Regions from separate parts of the Halomonas binhaiensis genome, predicted to be linked through region 3. Evidence: predicted binding sites of a transcription regulator. Region 3 holds the regulator's gene; each other region holds the start of a gene.
What was found. Region 3 encodes sigma-54, which starts transcription at its own class of promoters, with help from an activator protein. Its sites were predicted from a motif close to TGGCACNNNNNTTGCTNT; they were not measured.

Region 1: the regulator sigma-54 is predicted to act here: its motif matches at 3,088-3,105, upstream of speB (agmatinase).
Region 2: the regulator sigma-54 is predicted to act here: its motif matches at 2,331-2,348, upstream of E4T21_RS13855 (ANTAR domain-containing response regulator).

Annotation. Positions count from the first base shown of each region.
Region 1 covers NZ_CP038437.2:526,537-531,910, reverse strand. Annotated here, with positions in the region: gene E4T21_RS02320 (YfcC family protein) at 1-1,338, opposite strand, end outside; gene E4T21_RS02315 (sigma-54 interaction domain-containing protein) at 1,520-2,950, opposite strand; gene speB (agmatinase) at 3,228-4,178, shown strand; gene E4T21_RS02305 (YjiH family protein) at 4,421-5,374, shown strand, end outside.
Region 2 covers NZ_CP038437.2:3,157,985-3,163,358, reverse strand. Annotated here, with positions in the region: gene E4T21_RS13865 (NAD(P)/FAD-dependent oxidoreductase) at 1-290, opposite strand, end outside; gene E4T21_RS13860 (CmpA/NrtA family ABC transporter substrate-binding protein) at 604-1,632, opposite strand; gene E4T21_RS13855 (ANTAR domain-containing response regulator) at 1,629-2,222, opposite strand; gene E4T21_RS13850 (nitrate reductase) at 2,968-5,374, shown strand, end outside.
Region 3 covers NZ_CP038437.2:1,615,570-1,620,943, reverse strand. Annotated here, with positions in the region: gene lptC (LPS export ABC transporter periplasmic protein LptC) at 1-12, shown strand, start outside; gene lptA (lipopolysaccharide transport periplasmic protein LptA) at 9-536, shown strand; gene lptB (LPS export ABC transporter ATP-binding protein) at 536-1,261, shown strand; gene E4T21_RS07035 (RNA polymerase factor sigma-54) at 1,374-2,786, shown strand; gene hpf (ribosome hibernation-promoting factor, HPF/YfiA family) at 2,985-3,293, shown strand; gene ptsN (PTS IIA-like nitrogen regulatory protein PtsN) at 3,306-3,791, shown strand; gene rapZ (RNase adapter RapZ) at 3,889-4,770, shown strand; gene E4T21_RS07015 (HPr family phosphocarrier protein) at 4,777-5,046, shown strand; gene E4T21_RS07010 (BUD32 family EKC/KEOPS complex subunit) at 5,338-5,374, shown strand, end outside.

The DNA.
Region 1 (5,374 bases), 1.1 Mb from region 3:
TACCATGAACGGCAAGATCGCCTTCAACCACTTCTCGTAGGACACCCTGCCCAACGCCAGCATGGCCAGCGTACCACCAGAGGTGGGAACGATCAGATTGGTCAACCCATCACCGATCTGGAAGGCAGTGATCATCAACTGGCGGCTCATTCCGACAAGATCCGCAACAGGGATCAGGATCGGCATAGTGACAAGTGCCTGGCCAGAGCCCGACGGTACGAACAGGTTGATCACGCCCTGGACCACACTGGCCATGATGGCCGACAGCGAAGCAGGAATTCCCTGGATCAGGCCACTCAACGCATAAACGATGGTGTCAATGATCTGAGCTTCCTTGAGGATGACCTGAATCGAAGCCGCCAGGCCAATCACCAACGCTCCCGCTGTTACGCTGGAAGCTCCTTCCATCATCTGTTTGACGATGTCATTGGCGGACAAGCCATTGACGATCCCGATCAGGATGGCGATCAGCAGGAACATGCCAGCGATCTCATTGATGTACCACCCTTGGGTGAAGACCCCTACCAGCATCGCAACCAGGCCACCACCGAAGACAACAAGCGTCAGCTTGTCTCGCCCGGAAAGATGATATTCATCCAGCGACTTGCTCATGGCCTCAGCGTTGGCCGGTTCCTCGAAGTCCATTCGGGTGACAAAGCGACAGATATAGAAAGACAGCAGGGCCAACGCCGACACCACGAGCAGAACCCGCAACCAGGCGCCTGAAAAAGTCGGCAGCTCGGCAATGCCCTGTGCCACACCTACGGTATAGGGGTTGATCGGTGACAGAGCAAAGCCGACACCGATGCCTCCTACCGCCATCGTGGTACCCACCAGACTGGAGCAGCCCACGGCGCTCGCAATCAGCACGGCAATCGGCACCAGGGCAATATTGTTCTCGAAGCCGACGGCCACGCCAAAGAAGCCATAGATGAAGGTGCCCACCGTGATGATCAGGTTGCGGCGCTCGACACCTGCGCGATGCACTGCTACCCCGATGGCATTTTCCAGTGCGCCTGTCCTTTGCAGCATATGAAACAGGCCACCGGCAATAAACACGATGAACAGGTAGAGCGAGGCTTCGTTCAGTCCCTTGGGAATCGCGACAAAAATGTCGAAAGGCGAAATTGCTGCGACATCATTGAGATAGTGGAAAGAGTCCGGCACCACACGGGTGCGCCCATCCAGCATGACCCGTTCAAATGCTCCTGCCGGAATCAGGAAGGTCAGCGCATAAGTGGCAAGCAGGATCAGAAAAATCAGCACCATGGGATCTGGTACTGCCTGGTACCACTTCTTGCGCTTGCGCTCGTTCAATACTTGGTCTTGTGCGCTCATAGCATTGTCCTTGTTGGAGTCAGTCGCCCATACCTCCAAGACATGACCGCATGCACATCGCCCAGGAGAATGGCATGCTTAATTTATCATGATAAATTCTCAGGACAAGCCTCGCTGTGGCTATCTTTCCCCTCTCAGAGACTTTCTTTCCCCTCTCAGATACTTCTCTATAGAAGCATTCTCAGCGATTCCCCCGAATTTCCAGGCCATGTTGCTTGAGCTTGCGCACGACACTGGGCTGGCTGATGCCAAGGCGCTCAGCGATCGCGTAAGTGGAGGGCAACTGCTGGCAAAGCTCGGCAAGAATGCGGTATTCAGTGCGTGCCAGGGCCTCCTTGAGCCCTTCATGTTCCGCCAGACTAGCCCCGACAGACCCCATATCGGCTTGCTTCGGCACACCCCCATCAGCGGTATTCCTCTGGCTCTCGACGTTCAAGGTGCGCGCGTGAATCACGTCGTCACTGGATAGCCAGGCCCGCTCCAGCACATTCTCCAGTTCGCGCACATTTCCCGGCCAGTCATGCCCCATCAGCACTTGCCACACGTCACGATCGAGTATCTTGTCACGCCCATAACGCTGGTTGAGCCGCCCCAGTTGTCGTTCGACCAGGGCAGGCACTTCCTCGCGTCGCTCACGCAGGGGCGGCAGGGTGACAGGTATGACATTGAGCCGGTAATAGAGGTCAAGACGGAATTGCCCCAGCTCGACACTTTGAGCCAGATCCTGATTAGTGGCCACGACCAGGCGAAAGTCGACGCGACGGGATTCCGTATCGCCCAGACGTGTGATGCTCCCATCCTGAATGGCCTTGAGCAGCTTGGTCTGCACTGACAGCGGCAGCTCACCGATCTCATCCAGAAACAGGGTCCCTCCTGCCGCCTGCTCGATCAGTCCCACGCGTCCACCAGGTGCCGCCCCCGAAAAGGCTCCCTGGCGATAACCGAACATTTCCGACTCGAACAGGCTTTCAGGAATCGCGGCACAGTTCACGTCGATGAATGGCCCCTCGGCACGAGGGCTCCAACGGTGCAGCAAGCGCGCGAAGACCGTCTTGCCGACACCGGATTCGCCCTGCATCAACACCGTGGCATCGGTAGATGCCACACGACACAGTAAGCTGGCTATCTCGCGCATGACAGGACTATGAGCTTCCAGGTCCCCCAGGGCCGCTTCAAGATCTTCGGCATCCTGCCCAAGACCATGGCCTAGCTTGACGTGATCACTGAAGCGCTGCTGCAGCAAGGCATATTCCTGCTGCAGCAATTGCAGGTCGGTCAGGTCCATGGAACGGCTGACGACAGCGACCAGCCTATCGCCATCAAAGACGGGATGTGCCTGGGCAATCACCGTTCGCCCGGTACTGGTCTGCTGCACCAGTTGGGCAGCCTGCCCGGTTCGGAAGACTTCCATCGTGACGGAAGGCCGCAGTACACCTTCCGCCTCAAGACGCTGAACGGTGGTCTGGCATAACGCCTCCCGCGACATGCCATACACGGCAGCCGCTCCAGGGCTGACGTCACGAATACGGCCACTGGCCTCAACAATGAAGAAGTGGTCATGCGCGGTATCAATGATCGTCTGGAGGATGAGGTCTTCTATATAAGCGCCCATAACGGCTCCCGCAAAACAATCCATAAATGAATCAATGATTCATTAGTGTATCGCACCACGACCCAATTCGATTCAAAAATGAATCACCCTGCTTCTCATCGCAGATGAAACTGACGGCCGCAAAGGCTTTTCGGGATTGGCATGGTTCCTGCAGGTCTTGGAAATGAAGCCACATGTCAGGGATGTCCCAACGTCATCGGCCACCTGACGGCAATCTCGACAGCGAAATCTCAACAGTCAAATCTCAACAACAGTCATTCAAAAGCAGGAAGCCATTGTGAACGATTTTAATCAGCCTCTGGGTGGAAATGTCATGCCGCGTTCGGGCGGCCCCGCGACCATGATGCGTCTGCCGACTCAAGACACTGCCGCAGGCCTTGATGCTGCCTTCATCGGCATTCCCATGGATATCGGTACTTCCAACCGTCCAGGCACCCGGCTTGGCCCACGCCAGATTCGTGATGAGTCACGCATGCTGCGCCCCTACAACATGGCGACCCGTGCAGCCCCTTTCGACAGCCTGCAGGTGGCCGATATCGGTGACGTACCGATCAACACCTTCAACCTGCCCAAGAACCTCGACATCATCAGCAACTTCTATGATGACGTGCTTGCCCACGACTGCGTGCCCCTCACCCTCGGTGGCGACCATACCCTGACCTGGCCGATCCTGCGCGCCATCGCCAAGAAGCATGGCCCGGTGGGGCTTATTCATATCGATGCGCATGCTGACGTCAACGAGCACATGTTCGGCGAAGAAGTGGCCCATGGCTGCCCGTTCCGCCGTGCCCAGGAAGAAGGGCTGCTCGACAGCAAGCGCGTCGTGCAGATTGGCCTGCGTGGCACCGGCTATGCCGCCGAGGACTTCGACTGGTGCCGCGAACAAGGCTTCCGTGTCGTGCAGGCCGAAGAATGCTGGCACAAGTCGCTCGCACCGCTGATGGCAGAAGTTCGCGAGCAGATGGGGAATGGCCCTGTCTACATTTCCTTTGATATCGACGGCCTTGATCCTTCCGTGGCGCCAGGCACAGGTACTGTGGAAATGGGAGGGCTTACCGCCCAGCAAGGTCTCGAAATCGTCCGCGGAGCCTGGGGACTCAACATTGTCGGCGGCGATCTGGTCGAAGTGGCGCCCCCCTATGACCCCAGTGGCAATACCGCGCTGATGGGCGCAACACTGCTCTACGAGATGCTCTGCGTGCTGCCCGGCGTCAAGCGCCGCGACTGAGGGTTCCTGAGTGACATGACGCAGCCCCTGCCATGGCAGGGTCCGAGGCGCTGACAAAGGTCACGAGCGACGATCAGGCAAGGCAAAATCCGCCGAAAAGCGCAGTTTACAAGCCGTAAATGAGCATTTTGAGGTGGATTTTAACGCTGGATGATCGAGCGCAGTAGTTTGTCTGCAGCCTCGGCCATGAGGGCATCGCGAAAAGCCATGCCCCGACACTACAAGATCAACGAGTAACGCTTATGTCTTCGCAACTGCATTCCGCCGACCAGTTGGCCAATGATGTCGCTCCCATCAACGCGGCCGGGGTCCTCAAGTTCGCCATACCGTCCTTGCTCGGTATCCTGTTGTTTCTCGTGCCCATCTCCACGGAAGAGTCGATCAATATCGGCATGGGAATGGCCGCCGACTGGCTCAAGGCGACCCTGGGCAGCACATTGCCCGCCATTGCCACCGGCGTGCTCTGTCTGTCGGCGCTGATTACCTTGCTGGTGTCCCTGACCCAGCCTCGCTGGGCACAGCACAAGGCCATGCAGGAGCTGTTCAACGTCGCTCCGCTATGGCTGGTGACCCGCATCATCGGTGCGATCTTCGCGGTCATGACCTACTTCCACATCGGCCCGGAGTTCATCAACTCCGACTTCACCGGTGGTGTCATGCTCAATGACCTGGCGCCTGTACTGGTGACATTTTTCTTCTTTGCCGCCATCCTGCTGCCGCTTCTTGTCGATTTTGGTTTCATGGAGTTCGTCGGCAGCCTGGTACGTACCCCTTTCCGCAAGATCTTCGGCCTGCCAGGGCGCAGTGCCATCGATGCTACGGCCTCTTGGATGGGTTCCGGCACCGTAGGCGTGCTGATCACTACCCAGCAGTACGAGCAAGGTTTCTACAACTGTCGAGAAGCCGCCGCCATCGCCACGAATTTCTCGATCGTGTCGATTGCCTTTGCTCTGCTGGTGACCACCTTTACCCAGATCAATCACCTGTTCATTCCTTTCTATCTCACCGTGGTAGTGGCCGGCCTGGTGGCAGCGGTGATCGTGCCACGCCTGCCCCCTCTCTCACGCAAGCCCAACACCTATTACGAGCCTGTGGGCTGCCGGATTCGTGAAGAGAATGACAGCCAGCAGAACCTGCTGCGCTACAGCCTCGGTATGGCCGTGGCGAGGGCACGTACTGCGCCAGGTGCGGTGAAG
Region 2 (5,374 bases), 1.5 Mb from region 3:
TCGATAGTGGTGGCACGCAATCCCTGGCGGGTCTCGACATGGGGGGCTGCATGAACCTCTTCTGGCTGACCTGCTGCGGAACTAGGCAGGAGAAGGCCTGCATGATCGATTTCACCCGCCAGCCAGGGCGATAACATGATGCGGTTGTAGGCGGCACTGTGCTCTTCACCGATTACCGTGATGCGTGAAGGAGCGCCTGGCAGTTTGCGCAGACTTTCGACCAGTCGGTGAGCTGCCATGCCGTTGCCGACGATAACCAGGTGTTGGTGCAGCACAGGAAAGTGGTTCATGGATAGCCTCCAGAAACGGCAAAGACGTCTCGCATCCCCTTCTTCGGGAATACAGAGACGTCTTTGTCTATATATATGCAGGGTCATCCTGCCTTCGGGAAGCGATCGCCGTTGACCGCAAGTGGAACGATGTCCGGTTATTGATGTGATTCTTCTAGCGAGATGTGGGCCAGATATGAATCTATTGTTTATAAAACAGTTATATACCCGGTAGTAGCTGCATGGAGCGATGCACTGTGCCGTTCATGTGTCACCAGAACGGCACATCATTGGTGCATGGTTCCACGGTGTTGCACGTTGCTGTAACGATGCTCTACAGGAGCGGCCGATAGCAGCGTGCCAGTACCTCCGGGTCCAGGCGGTTGCCCCGGGACTCGGCCAATGGCCTCATGTGCGCGGCCATGACAGCAAAGGCCTCAGGGTGGGGCGACAGGCGAGTCAAGTACTGCATGGTTGGTGCCTGACCGAGCGGCAATTTATCCAGATGACTGACGTGACGGTCCAGATAGGGGGGCAGCGCCAACCATTGCAAGGTTTGTTGCTGGGCATCTTCGCCACTATCGAGCCAGTCAGCAGCGGCCTGTATGGCTCGTAGCAGGGCGCTCAGGGTCTCGGGGTAACGACGTGCCCAGGAAGCTGTCACGCCAAGCACCTTTTCCGGGTGCCCCGGGAACAGGTCTGCTCCATTGGCCACGATGCGCCCTATGCCATGGTGCTCGGCCAGGCTGCCCCAGGGCTCTCCAACGCAGAAGCCATCAATCTGGCCTTCATGCAGGGCATCCACCATACGTGCCGGTGGCAGGGCAATCAGCTCTACATCGCTATCCGGATCGACGCCGCCTCGCTCCAGCCATGCTCGTATCTGCAAGTGCTGCCAGGAATAGGGGTAGACCATGGCCAGGCGTGGCGGTGTGCCACGATGGTGGATCAAGCGATCGGACAGCAGATCGCGTAAGGCCCTGGCGTTGCGTGCAGGGTCGTTTGGGTCTGGCGGTGCCATGCCTTCGGCATAACGGTTGGAAAGCACCAGCGTGTTGCCGTGGGTGCCCAGCACGATAGGAGCCAGGGTTTCACAGGGAGCGCGAGACATGCCCAGGCTCATTGCCAATGGCATGGGGGCGAGCATATGCGCGCCATCCAGGAATCCTGCCGCAACCTTGTCGCGCAGCGTCGACCAGGCGTTTTCCCGGGAAAGATTGACGTCCAGCCCTTGTGCGGCGAAGTGACCACCTTCCCGGGCAATGATCAGCAAGGCGGCATCGATCAGTGGTATGAAGCCCAGCGTCAAGGTGTCGATCTCGGGAGGGCGGGGTGTCGCGATAAAGGTGTTGGCTTCGCTCATAGTCCTTTCTCCAGGCGTTCCAGGATGTCGATAACGCTGTCGGCAACATCCGCGATGCGTTGACCACGATCCATGGCCAGCTTGCGCAGCATGCGATAAGCCTGTTCCTCGTCGCAGCTCTGATGCTTCATCAACAGGCCCTTGGCCCGCTCGATGCGTTTGCGTTCGGCGAGCTGGTTGCGGGCCCGATCCAGCTCCTTGCGCATGGACTGGAAGGACTCGAATCGTGCTATGGCGACATCCATGACCGCCTTTACTCGGCCGGCCACCAATCCGTCGACGACATAGGCGCTGACACCGGCCTTGAGTGCTGCCTGCATGGAGTCAGGATCATGCTGATCGGCAAAGAACACCACCGGGCGAGGATTTTCACGATGCAGTAGCGACATGCTGTCCAAGGTGTCACGGTCGGGAGATTCCATGTCGATGATCACGACATCAGGGGAGTGACGGGCGACCATTTCATTCAAGCTGGCAGGGCTGGAAAGCCGGCAGATTACTTCGTGACCTTCCTGGCACAAAGCCTCTTCGACCATGGCGGCACGAACAACCTCTTCATCTACCAGCAGCACTTTCAATGGCAGGGGCATAGGTATGGCTCATATCTAGAAAGTTGCGGTCAGCGGCGTCTGCCTTGTTGTTACATCGTTGCGTTGCATCGCCGGATGATGTCCATGACCTTGTTGATCTGCATGTGCTCTGCAAGAAGTGTTCCAGCTTTTCCCTTCCTTGCCTTTTTATAGCGATATGCTGTGTGGCATCCATCGAAAAAGATGATGCAACAGTGATGCAATGAATGGGGTGCAGAGAAAGGGAGTCAAAAGAAGAGAGTCAGGGGAAGAACGTCAGAATAAGAACGTACAACAGTGCTGGACCATGGGATGAGAGTGGAAGCTGCACCTTGGTGGTGCGCTGGACATGAAGGCAGGGGGCATATGGTGCAATGCAGTATCGAGACACGTCGTGGGAGAGATGGATAGAGGAGCGGAAGGACGGATTGGGCTTATCTGAGAGAAAATTTGGCACGAGGTTTGCTTAAACTTAAGCAGCATCCGTCAAGTCAGCTATTCAGAACGGCTCTTCGATTCAGCTCTTCGATTTAGCGCTTCACGATAGCTCATCACGATAACAGCAGGTAATCGCGGCAGGGGAGCCAGAAGAGGCTCTCCTTCGGTCGGGCAATGGCGTCCACCCATTCAAGTCATGTCAGCAATGCTGGCGGCCTGGAGGGTGGGCGCTTTCGTTTATGGGCTCTGAACCACTTGGCCCATTGTTTTTCCCGCAATACCTGTATCGCACTTATCGGTTTCTAACCAGGCTCTGAGGACAGTGAATATGGCGCAGCTCAACCTGACAACCTGCCCCTATTGTGGCGTGGGTTGTGGTATCGAGGCTCAACTGGAAGAGGGGCGAATCGTCGACGTGAAAGGAGACAGCGAGCACCCTGCGAATTACGGTCGCCTATGTGTAAAGGGCTCCGCCCTGGCAGAAACGCTCGGGCATCATGGGCGCCTGACTCGCCCTCGGGTTGATGGCGTGGAGGTGGACTGGGACACCGCTTTGGCGTCGGTGGCGTCACGTCTACACACGGCACGCGAGGCGCACGGTAACGAAGCGCTGGCGGCTTATCTTTCTGGACAACTGCTGACAGAGGATTACTACGTCGCCAACAAGCTGTTCAAAGGGTTCCTCGGAACCCCTCACCTGGATACCAACTCTCGTTTATGCATGGCATCTGCAGTTGCCGCCTATAAACGCTCTCTTGGTGCTGATGCAGTGCCATGTAGCTATGAAGACATCGAGGATGCGGAGCTGGTGGTCCTGGTGGGATCCAACCTGGCCTGGAATCACCCGGTACTGTTTCAGCGTCTGCGCGTGGCCAAGAATCGCAATCCCCTGATGCGAGTAGTCGTGATCGACCCTAGGGTGACCGATAGCTGTGAGCTGGCCGATCTGTATCTTGGTATTCGCCCTGGTTCCGATGCTCGTCTGTTCAATGGCTTGCTGGCTTGGATGGCGAAGAAGAAGCGTCTTAACCAGGTCTTTGTGGAGCGTTTCACTACAGGGTTGGAGGAGGCTCTGGCGGCAGCTCAGGAAGATGATGCAAGTGTAGAGGCGGTGGCCAAAGATTGTGATGTGGACGCCGAACGCCTGGAAACCTTCTATTACTGGTTTGCCAGCCAACTGCATGTGGTAACGCTTTATTCCCAGGGCATCAACCAATCCACCAGTGGCACTGAAAAGTGTCATGCCATCATCAACTGCCACCTTGCCGGTGGCAAGATCGGGCTATCGGGAGCTGGGCCGTTTTCCATCACTGGGCAGCCTAATGCCATGGGCGGGCGTGAAGTCGGAGGCCTGGCCAACCAACTGGCTGCCCATATGGATTACGAGCACCCAGGGGCCATTGAACGGGTGACGCGCTTCTGGAGTACGCCATCGCTGGCGCCGTCGTTGCCCAGCAGTCCGGGCCACAAGGCCGTACAGTTGTTCGATGCCATTGAGCGTGGCGAGGTCAAGGCGCTATGGATCATGGCGACGAATCCTCTGGCCAGCCTGCCCGATGCCAACCGGGTGCGTGCTGCCATCGAGCGTTGTCCGCTGGTGATTGTCTCTGAATGCATGGCGGATACGGATCTCGTGGCAATGGCCGATATCGTGCTGCCTGCCAGTGGCTGGTCGGAGAAAGATGGCACTGTGACCAATTCCGAGCGGCGAATTTCCCGCCAGCGCGGCTTGTTGTCGCCTCCGGGGGAGGCCCGCCATGACTGGTGGATCATCAGCCGCGTAGCGGAACGCATGGGCTATGGCGAAGCGTTCTGTTACCAGCATCCGTGGGAGATCTTCGATGAACATGCACGTTTATCTGCTTTCGAGAATGATGCTGAGCATCAACTGCGCCTGTTCAACCTCTCCGGATTAGTAGGGCTTGGTCATGAAGGTTATGACGCACTCAAACCGATCCAGTGGCCGGTGACGCCAGAGGCCCCACGGGGCACTGCACGCCTTTTTGAAGATGGCATTTTTGCTACGGCGACTGGCAAGGCACGCATATGGCCGGTGAAGCCTCAGGGCCCTCAGCAGGCATTGAGCAAAGCGTTCCCATTGCGCCTGAATTCCGGACGGGTGCGTGACCAGTGGCACACCATGACCCGTACTGCCCGCAGTGCGCGCTTGATGAACCATCGTGCCGAGCCTTTCGTGGATGTTCACGAAGCCGATGCCAAGGCACTCGGTCTCAGGGAACATAGCCTGGCCTGGGTCCGTGCTGCTACCGGAGAGATGCGTGCTCGGGTACGTATTTCCCCGGCCCAGCGTCAAGGAGAGGTCTTCGTGCCGATTCACTGGACAGATCGCTTCTGTCTTGCCGGACGCGCAGGCAGTCTGTACCAGTCCCTTACCGATCCGTTATCCGGTCAACCTGAATCCAAGCATGGGGCTGTTGCACTGACCGCGCTGGACATCTCCTGGGAAGCGACATTGGTGCTGGATGATGAACTGGCTTTTGGCCTAGGAGCGGCAGAGCCCTCAGCCCTGATGAATGACCCCTCAGCTCAGATGAATGAGCCCTCAGCCCTGATGAATGAACCACCGGCTCTGGTGAATGGAGTGGCAGCACGAGCTTGCGAGGATACGGCCTATTGGGCTCGAATTCCGTTGACTTCAGGCATGCGCTGGCAGTTGGCAGGAACTCCCGAGTGCAGCAAGCGTGATTGGATGCGTTGGATATCCGATAACCTTC
Region 3 (5,374 bases):
TCTGCCCAATGACGCGTCCGAGCACCACTCACCTGCTCGCCCTGTGCCTGGGCCTTGCCACCTGCCTCGGCAGCAGCGCTGCCCTGGCCCTGGAAAGTGACCGCACTGCCCCGATTCAGGTCGAAGCCGATCAGCTTGATCTGGATGACAAGGCTGGCACGGCTGTCTATACCGGCAATGTACGCATCCAGCAGGGCAGCATGCTCCTCACCGGCGACCGGGTAGAAATTCGGCGCAACAACAAGGGCGAGCTGTCGCTGGCCACGGCCACCGGTCAGCGCGCCTACCTCGAGCAAAAACCCTCTCCCGAAGAACCCGTGGTCAAGGGGTGGGGGCATCGAGTCATCTATCACGTCCCTGAGCGCCGCATCGAGCTGATCAACCAGGCCGAGCTGCACAAGGGAGGCGACACCTTCGATGGCGCCTATGTGGAATACTTCCTCGATCGCAAGGTAGTGCAGGCCCGCTCCAGTGCTGAAGGCGTTCAGGGCAATCAGCGTATTCGCATGACTCTCGAGCCGGAGCAAGGTAACTGATGAAGACGCTTCACGCCCGCAACCTGGCCAAGAGCTACAAGAAACGCCGCGTCGTCCATGACATCAGCTTGTCCATTCGCCAGGGCAGCATTGTCGGTCTGCTCGGCCCCAATGGTGCCGGCAAGACCACCTCGTTCTACATGATCGTGGGACTGGTGCGCGCAGACTCCGGCGAAGTTGCCATTGACGAAATGGACCTGAGTCGTGCCGCCATGCACGAGCGAGCACTTGCCGGAATTGGCTACCTGCCCCAGGAAGCCTCGATATTCCGCAAGCTGACGGTTGCCGATAACATCATGGCGATTCTCGAAACTCGCAAGGACCTTGACAAGGCCGGCCGTCAACAGCGCCTGGAGCAACTGCTGGAAGACTTCCATGTCACCCATATCCGCGACAATCCCGGCATGGCATTGTCCGGCGGTGAACGTCGCAGGGTGGAGATTGCCCGCGCCCTGGCAACAGAACCCGCCTTCATTCTTCTTGATGAGCCCTTTGCCGGCGTCGATCCCATTTCCGTCGGTGAGATCAAGGCCATCATTCGCCAGCTCAAGGCACGCAATATCGGCGTTCTGATTACCGACCACAACGTCCGCGAGACACTCGATATCTGTGATCATGCCTACATCGTGGGCGATGGACAGATCATCGCTGAAGGCAATGCCCATGACATTCTTGCCAACCAGCGGGTCAAGGAAGTGTATCTAGGCGAAAACTTCCGCCTTTAACTAATGTTGGCAAGGGACTTGCATGCCGCCCGACTCGCCGTTAGTGTGATGCGATCATCCACCCGAGAAGCACTGTAATATCCATCAGTGTTTCCTTAACCGGAATTCGCTAATGGCCCTCAAGGCGTCACTGCAGCTGCGTCTTGGCACCCAGCTCACCATGACTCCCCAACTGCAACAGGCCATTGCTCTGTTGCAGCTATCCACCCTGGACCTGCGCCAGGAGATCCAGCAGGCCCTGGATTCCAACCCCATGCTCGAGCTGGAAGATGATTTTGGCGAGCAACAGGCCCAGGAAACCACAGATGACGACTGGGCCGATGAAATTCCTGCAGACCTGACGACCGACAGCGAATGGGAGGACACCTTCCAGGACCTCGGCATGGCACCTGCCGGCAGCGGTGAAGCGCCCGACTTCGAGCGTCAGGCCGATAGCCAGTCACTCCAGAGCCATCTCAGTTGGCAGTTGGCCATGCTCGACATTTCTCCAGCAGAAAACCGCATCGCCGAAAGCCTGATTGATGCTGTCACCAGCGACGGTTATCTCGATCAGCCATTGGAAGACATCCATGAAGGCCTTCTCGGCCAAGGTCTGGAGCCATTGACCCTGAGCGATGTCGAGGCCATTCTCAAGCGCCTGCAACAGTTCGAACCCACCGGCGTCTTCGCTCGCGACCTGCGCGAGTGCCTATCCCTGCAACTCGATGCATTGCCCAGGGAAACGCCTCTGCTGGCCCAGGCAGGGCGTCTGGTCCGCCAGTTTCTCGAGGCTCTGGCTGCTGATGATCGTCGCATGCTCAAGCGCCGTCTCAGCCTGGATGACGACCAGCTCGACAGCGTCATCCGCCTCATACGCAGCCTCGATCCGCGCCCCGGCAGTCAATTCGGTGACAACAGCTCAGACTACGTGATACCTGACCTCATCGTACGCCACAGCGCCGCTGGCTGGCAGGTAGAGCTCAACCCTGATGCCATGCCGCGACTGCGTATTCAACCCGACTACGCAGCCTTGATTCGCCGTGCCGATAAAAGCCAGGACAACCAGTTTCTCAAGGATCATCTGCAGGAAGCCCGCTGGCTTCTCAAGAGTCTATCCAGCCGCAATGACACCCTGCTCAAGGTGGGCCGTGAAATCATGGCACGCCAGATCGACTTTCTAGATCATGGCGAAGAAGCAATGAAACCCCTGATCCTGGCCGACATTGCAGACAAGGTCGAGATGCATGAGTCCACCATCTCTCGAGTCACGACACAGAAGTTCATCTATACCCCCCGTGGCGTCTTCGAACTCAAATACTTTTTCTCCAGCCAGGTAGGCAACGATGGCGACGCTCATTCCAGCACAGCAATTCGCGCCATGATCAAGAAACTCATCCAGGACGAGCCTCCTCGCAAGCCGCTATCCGACAGCAAGCTGGTCGAGCTGCTTAATGCGACTGGCGTCAACGTGGCCCGACGTACAGTAGCCAAGTACCGTGAGTCGATGCATATTCCCTCATCCAGCGAGAGAAAACGTCTACGCTGAGGCGCGTCTTAAAGTCGCAAGGACTGCCCGCAAACACCCGCTGCCGTTGAATCCGCCTGCTGGACAAGCTGATAAACCATACAAGTTGCTGAATCACGGGCTCTCCTGCCAGATTTCAAGCAACTTCGATGAGGGGGTTTGCAGGATCAGAAAAAGGGTTACAATCGAGCTACCACATGCAAGAGCAAGGAGCTTGTCATGCAAGTAAACATCACCGGCCATCACGTTGAACTGACCGACCCCCTGCGTGACTACGTACAAGAGAAGCTCACTCGAGTGGAGCGCCACTACGACAATATCACCAACGTTCAGGTGACATTGTCAGTGGAGAAGGAACGCCAGCACGCCGCCTGCACGCTTCACGCCGCCGGTGCTGATCTCCATGCTGATGCACAAGATGGCGATATGTATGCCGCCATCGACGCGCTTGCCGACAAGCTTGATCGTCAGTTGGTCAAGCATAAGGAAAAATCTCAAGCCCGAGCTCAGGGCACCGGACTCCGTTGATCCCCCATCATTATGACATTGGAAGCCATTCTCCCTCCCGAGCGCACTCTCTTTGATGTGCCGGGAGGAAGCAAAAAAAGGGTGCTGGAATTTTTCAGCACCTTTATTGCGCAAAATACTCCGAGCCTGGACAGCCAGGAAGTCTTTAGCCGACTGATTGGCCGCGAGCGGCTAGGCAGTACGGGTATCGGTAATGGTGTGGCCATTCCTCATGCCCGTAACCCTCACTGCAAAACGCCAATCTCGGGCTTTCTCAAGCTTTCTGAGCCTATCGACTTTGATGCGATCGATGGTGAGCCCGTCGATCTAATCTTTGTGTTGTTGGTGCCTGAGGAAGCTGACGATACCCACCTGGCTCTGTTGGGACAGGTCGCAGGGGTCATGAGCGATGCCGAAACCCGGCAACGCCTGCGCAATGCCACTTCACAGCGAGAGCTTTACGAATGCCTCCAGGAAGCGATTCGTCAATCCGACGAACCTTCACCTCCCAGTGGCTGAGAGCTTCCGTCCCATCAACAATACCGTCCATCCATTACATGCCTCAGCCGCACTCTCCTTCGAGTACTGCGGCTCTCCCCTGACCAGGAGACAGGACATGCAACTCGTGATCATCAGCGGCCGCTCTGGCTCGGGCAAGTCCGTTGCTCTGCAGGCCCTCGAAGATCTCGGTTTCTATGCCATCGACAATCTCCCTGCCATGTTGCTGGGATCGTTGGTGGCAGAACTGGCCAATAGTGACCTGCGCCGCGTCGCTGTCAGCATCGATGCACGCAATCTGCCAGGAGCACTCGAACGATTCCCTGAACTGCTCAGCGAGCTCAAGGATGGCAATATCGAGTGCCAGGTGGTTTACCTGACCAGCAACCCGCAGGTACTGCTGGAACGCTTTTCCCACACTCGTCGGCGTCATCCGCTAACCCGCTACAGCGACATGACCCTGGCTGAAGCTATTGAATCTGAAGAAAAAGCACTCAGTGGCATGCGAGATCTGACGGACCTGGTCATCGATACCACCCGCTTGTCCGTGCATGACTTGCGTGCCCAGATTGCCGACCAGGTCGCCGGGCAAGATGCAGAACAGCTCAGCCTGACCATAGAGTCCTTCGGCTTCAAGCGCGGCGTTCCTCCTGATGCCGACATCGTCTTCGATGCCCGTTGCCTGCCCAACCCTTACTGGGACCCCTGCCTGCGTGACGCGACAGGCCAGGACCAGGCTGTCATCGACTTTCTCGAGGGATTTCCTGTCGTGGACGAGATGTACGATGACATTCTCCACTGGCTGGACAAGTGGTTACCGCAATACAAGGCCAGCCACCGCAGCTATCTTACCGTGGCCATCGGTTGCACCGGTGGTCAACATCGCTCGGTCTATCTGGCCGAGCGTATCGCTCAATCTCTTGCCTCCAAGCACGACCGCATTCGCCTGCGCCATCGCGAGCTTGTTCAGCAGCGACGCCTGGTATCAAAGGGAGACTGACATACCGTGCCACAGCGACAGCTCACTCTTATCAACAAGCGCGGCCTTCACGCTAGAGCTGCCACCCGCCTGGTACAGTGCTGTCAGACCTTCCAGTCTCAGATCATTGTTCGCCGTGACCATATGCAGGGAGATGGCGCCAACATCATGTCGCTATTGATGTTGGCTGCGCCCTGCGGCACCGAGTTGATCATTGAAGCCGAAGGTGACGATGCCGAATCAGCACTTGACGCCATTGAAGCGCTATTCACCGCCCGCTTCGACGAAGAAGACTGATCTCTAGCATCAGCATCCTTTCCATGCATACGAACTCGATGTACAAGAGATATGCTTGAATTAGGGAAGCGCTGAATAAATCGACGAGCATGCTCAAGCACAAGGCGCCCGGAGCACAGGAACCGGAGCCTATGGGATATAGGTGAGGATTCCGCGCACCGCGTAACGCAGTGATTGAGTCGCGCAGGCATTTATGCAGTTTTTCCTTAGCGCCAGTCGATTATACTGTGCGTACATTAGATGATCGCCGAGCATCCTGCTCGAGCGTGCGGAGAATATCGATTTCCCACCATGCAGTTAATCCAGACCGGAAAATACAGTAGCGTCC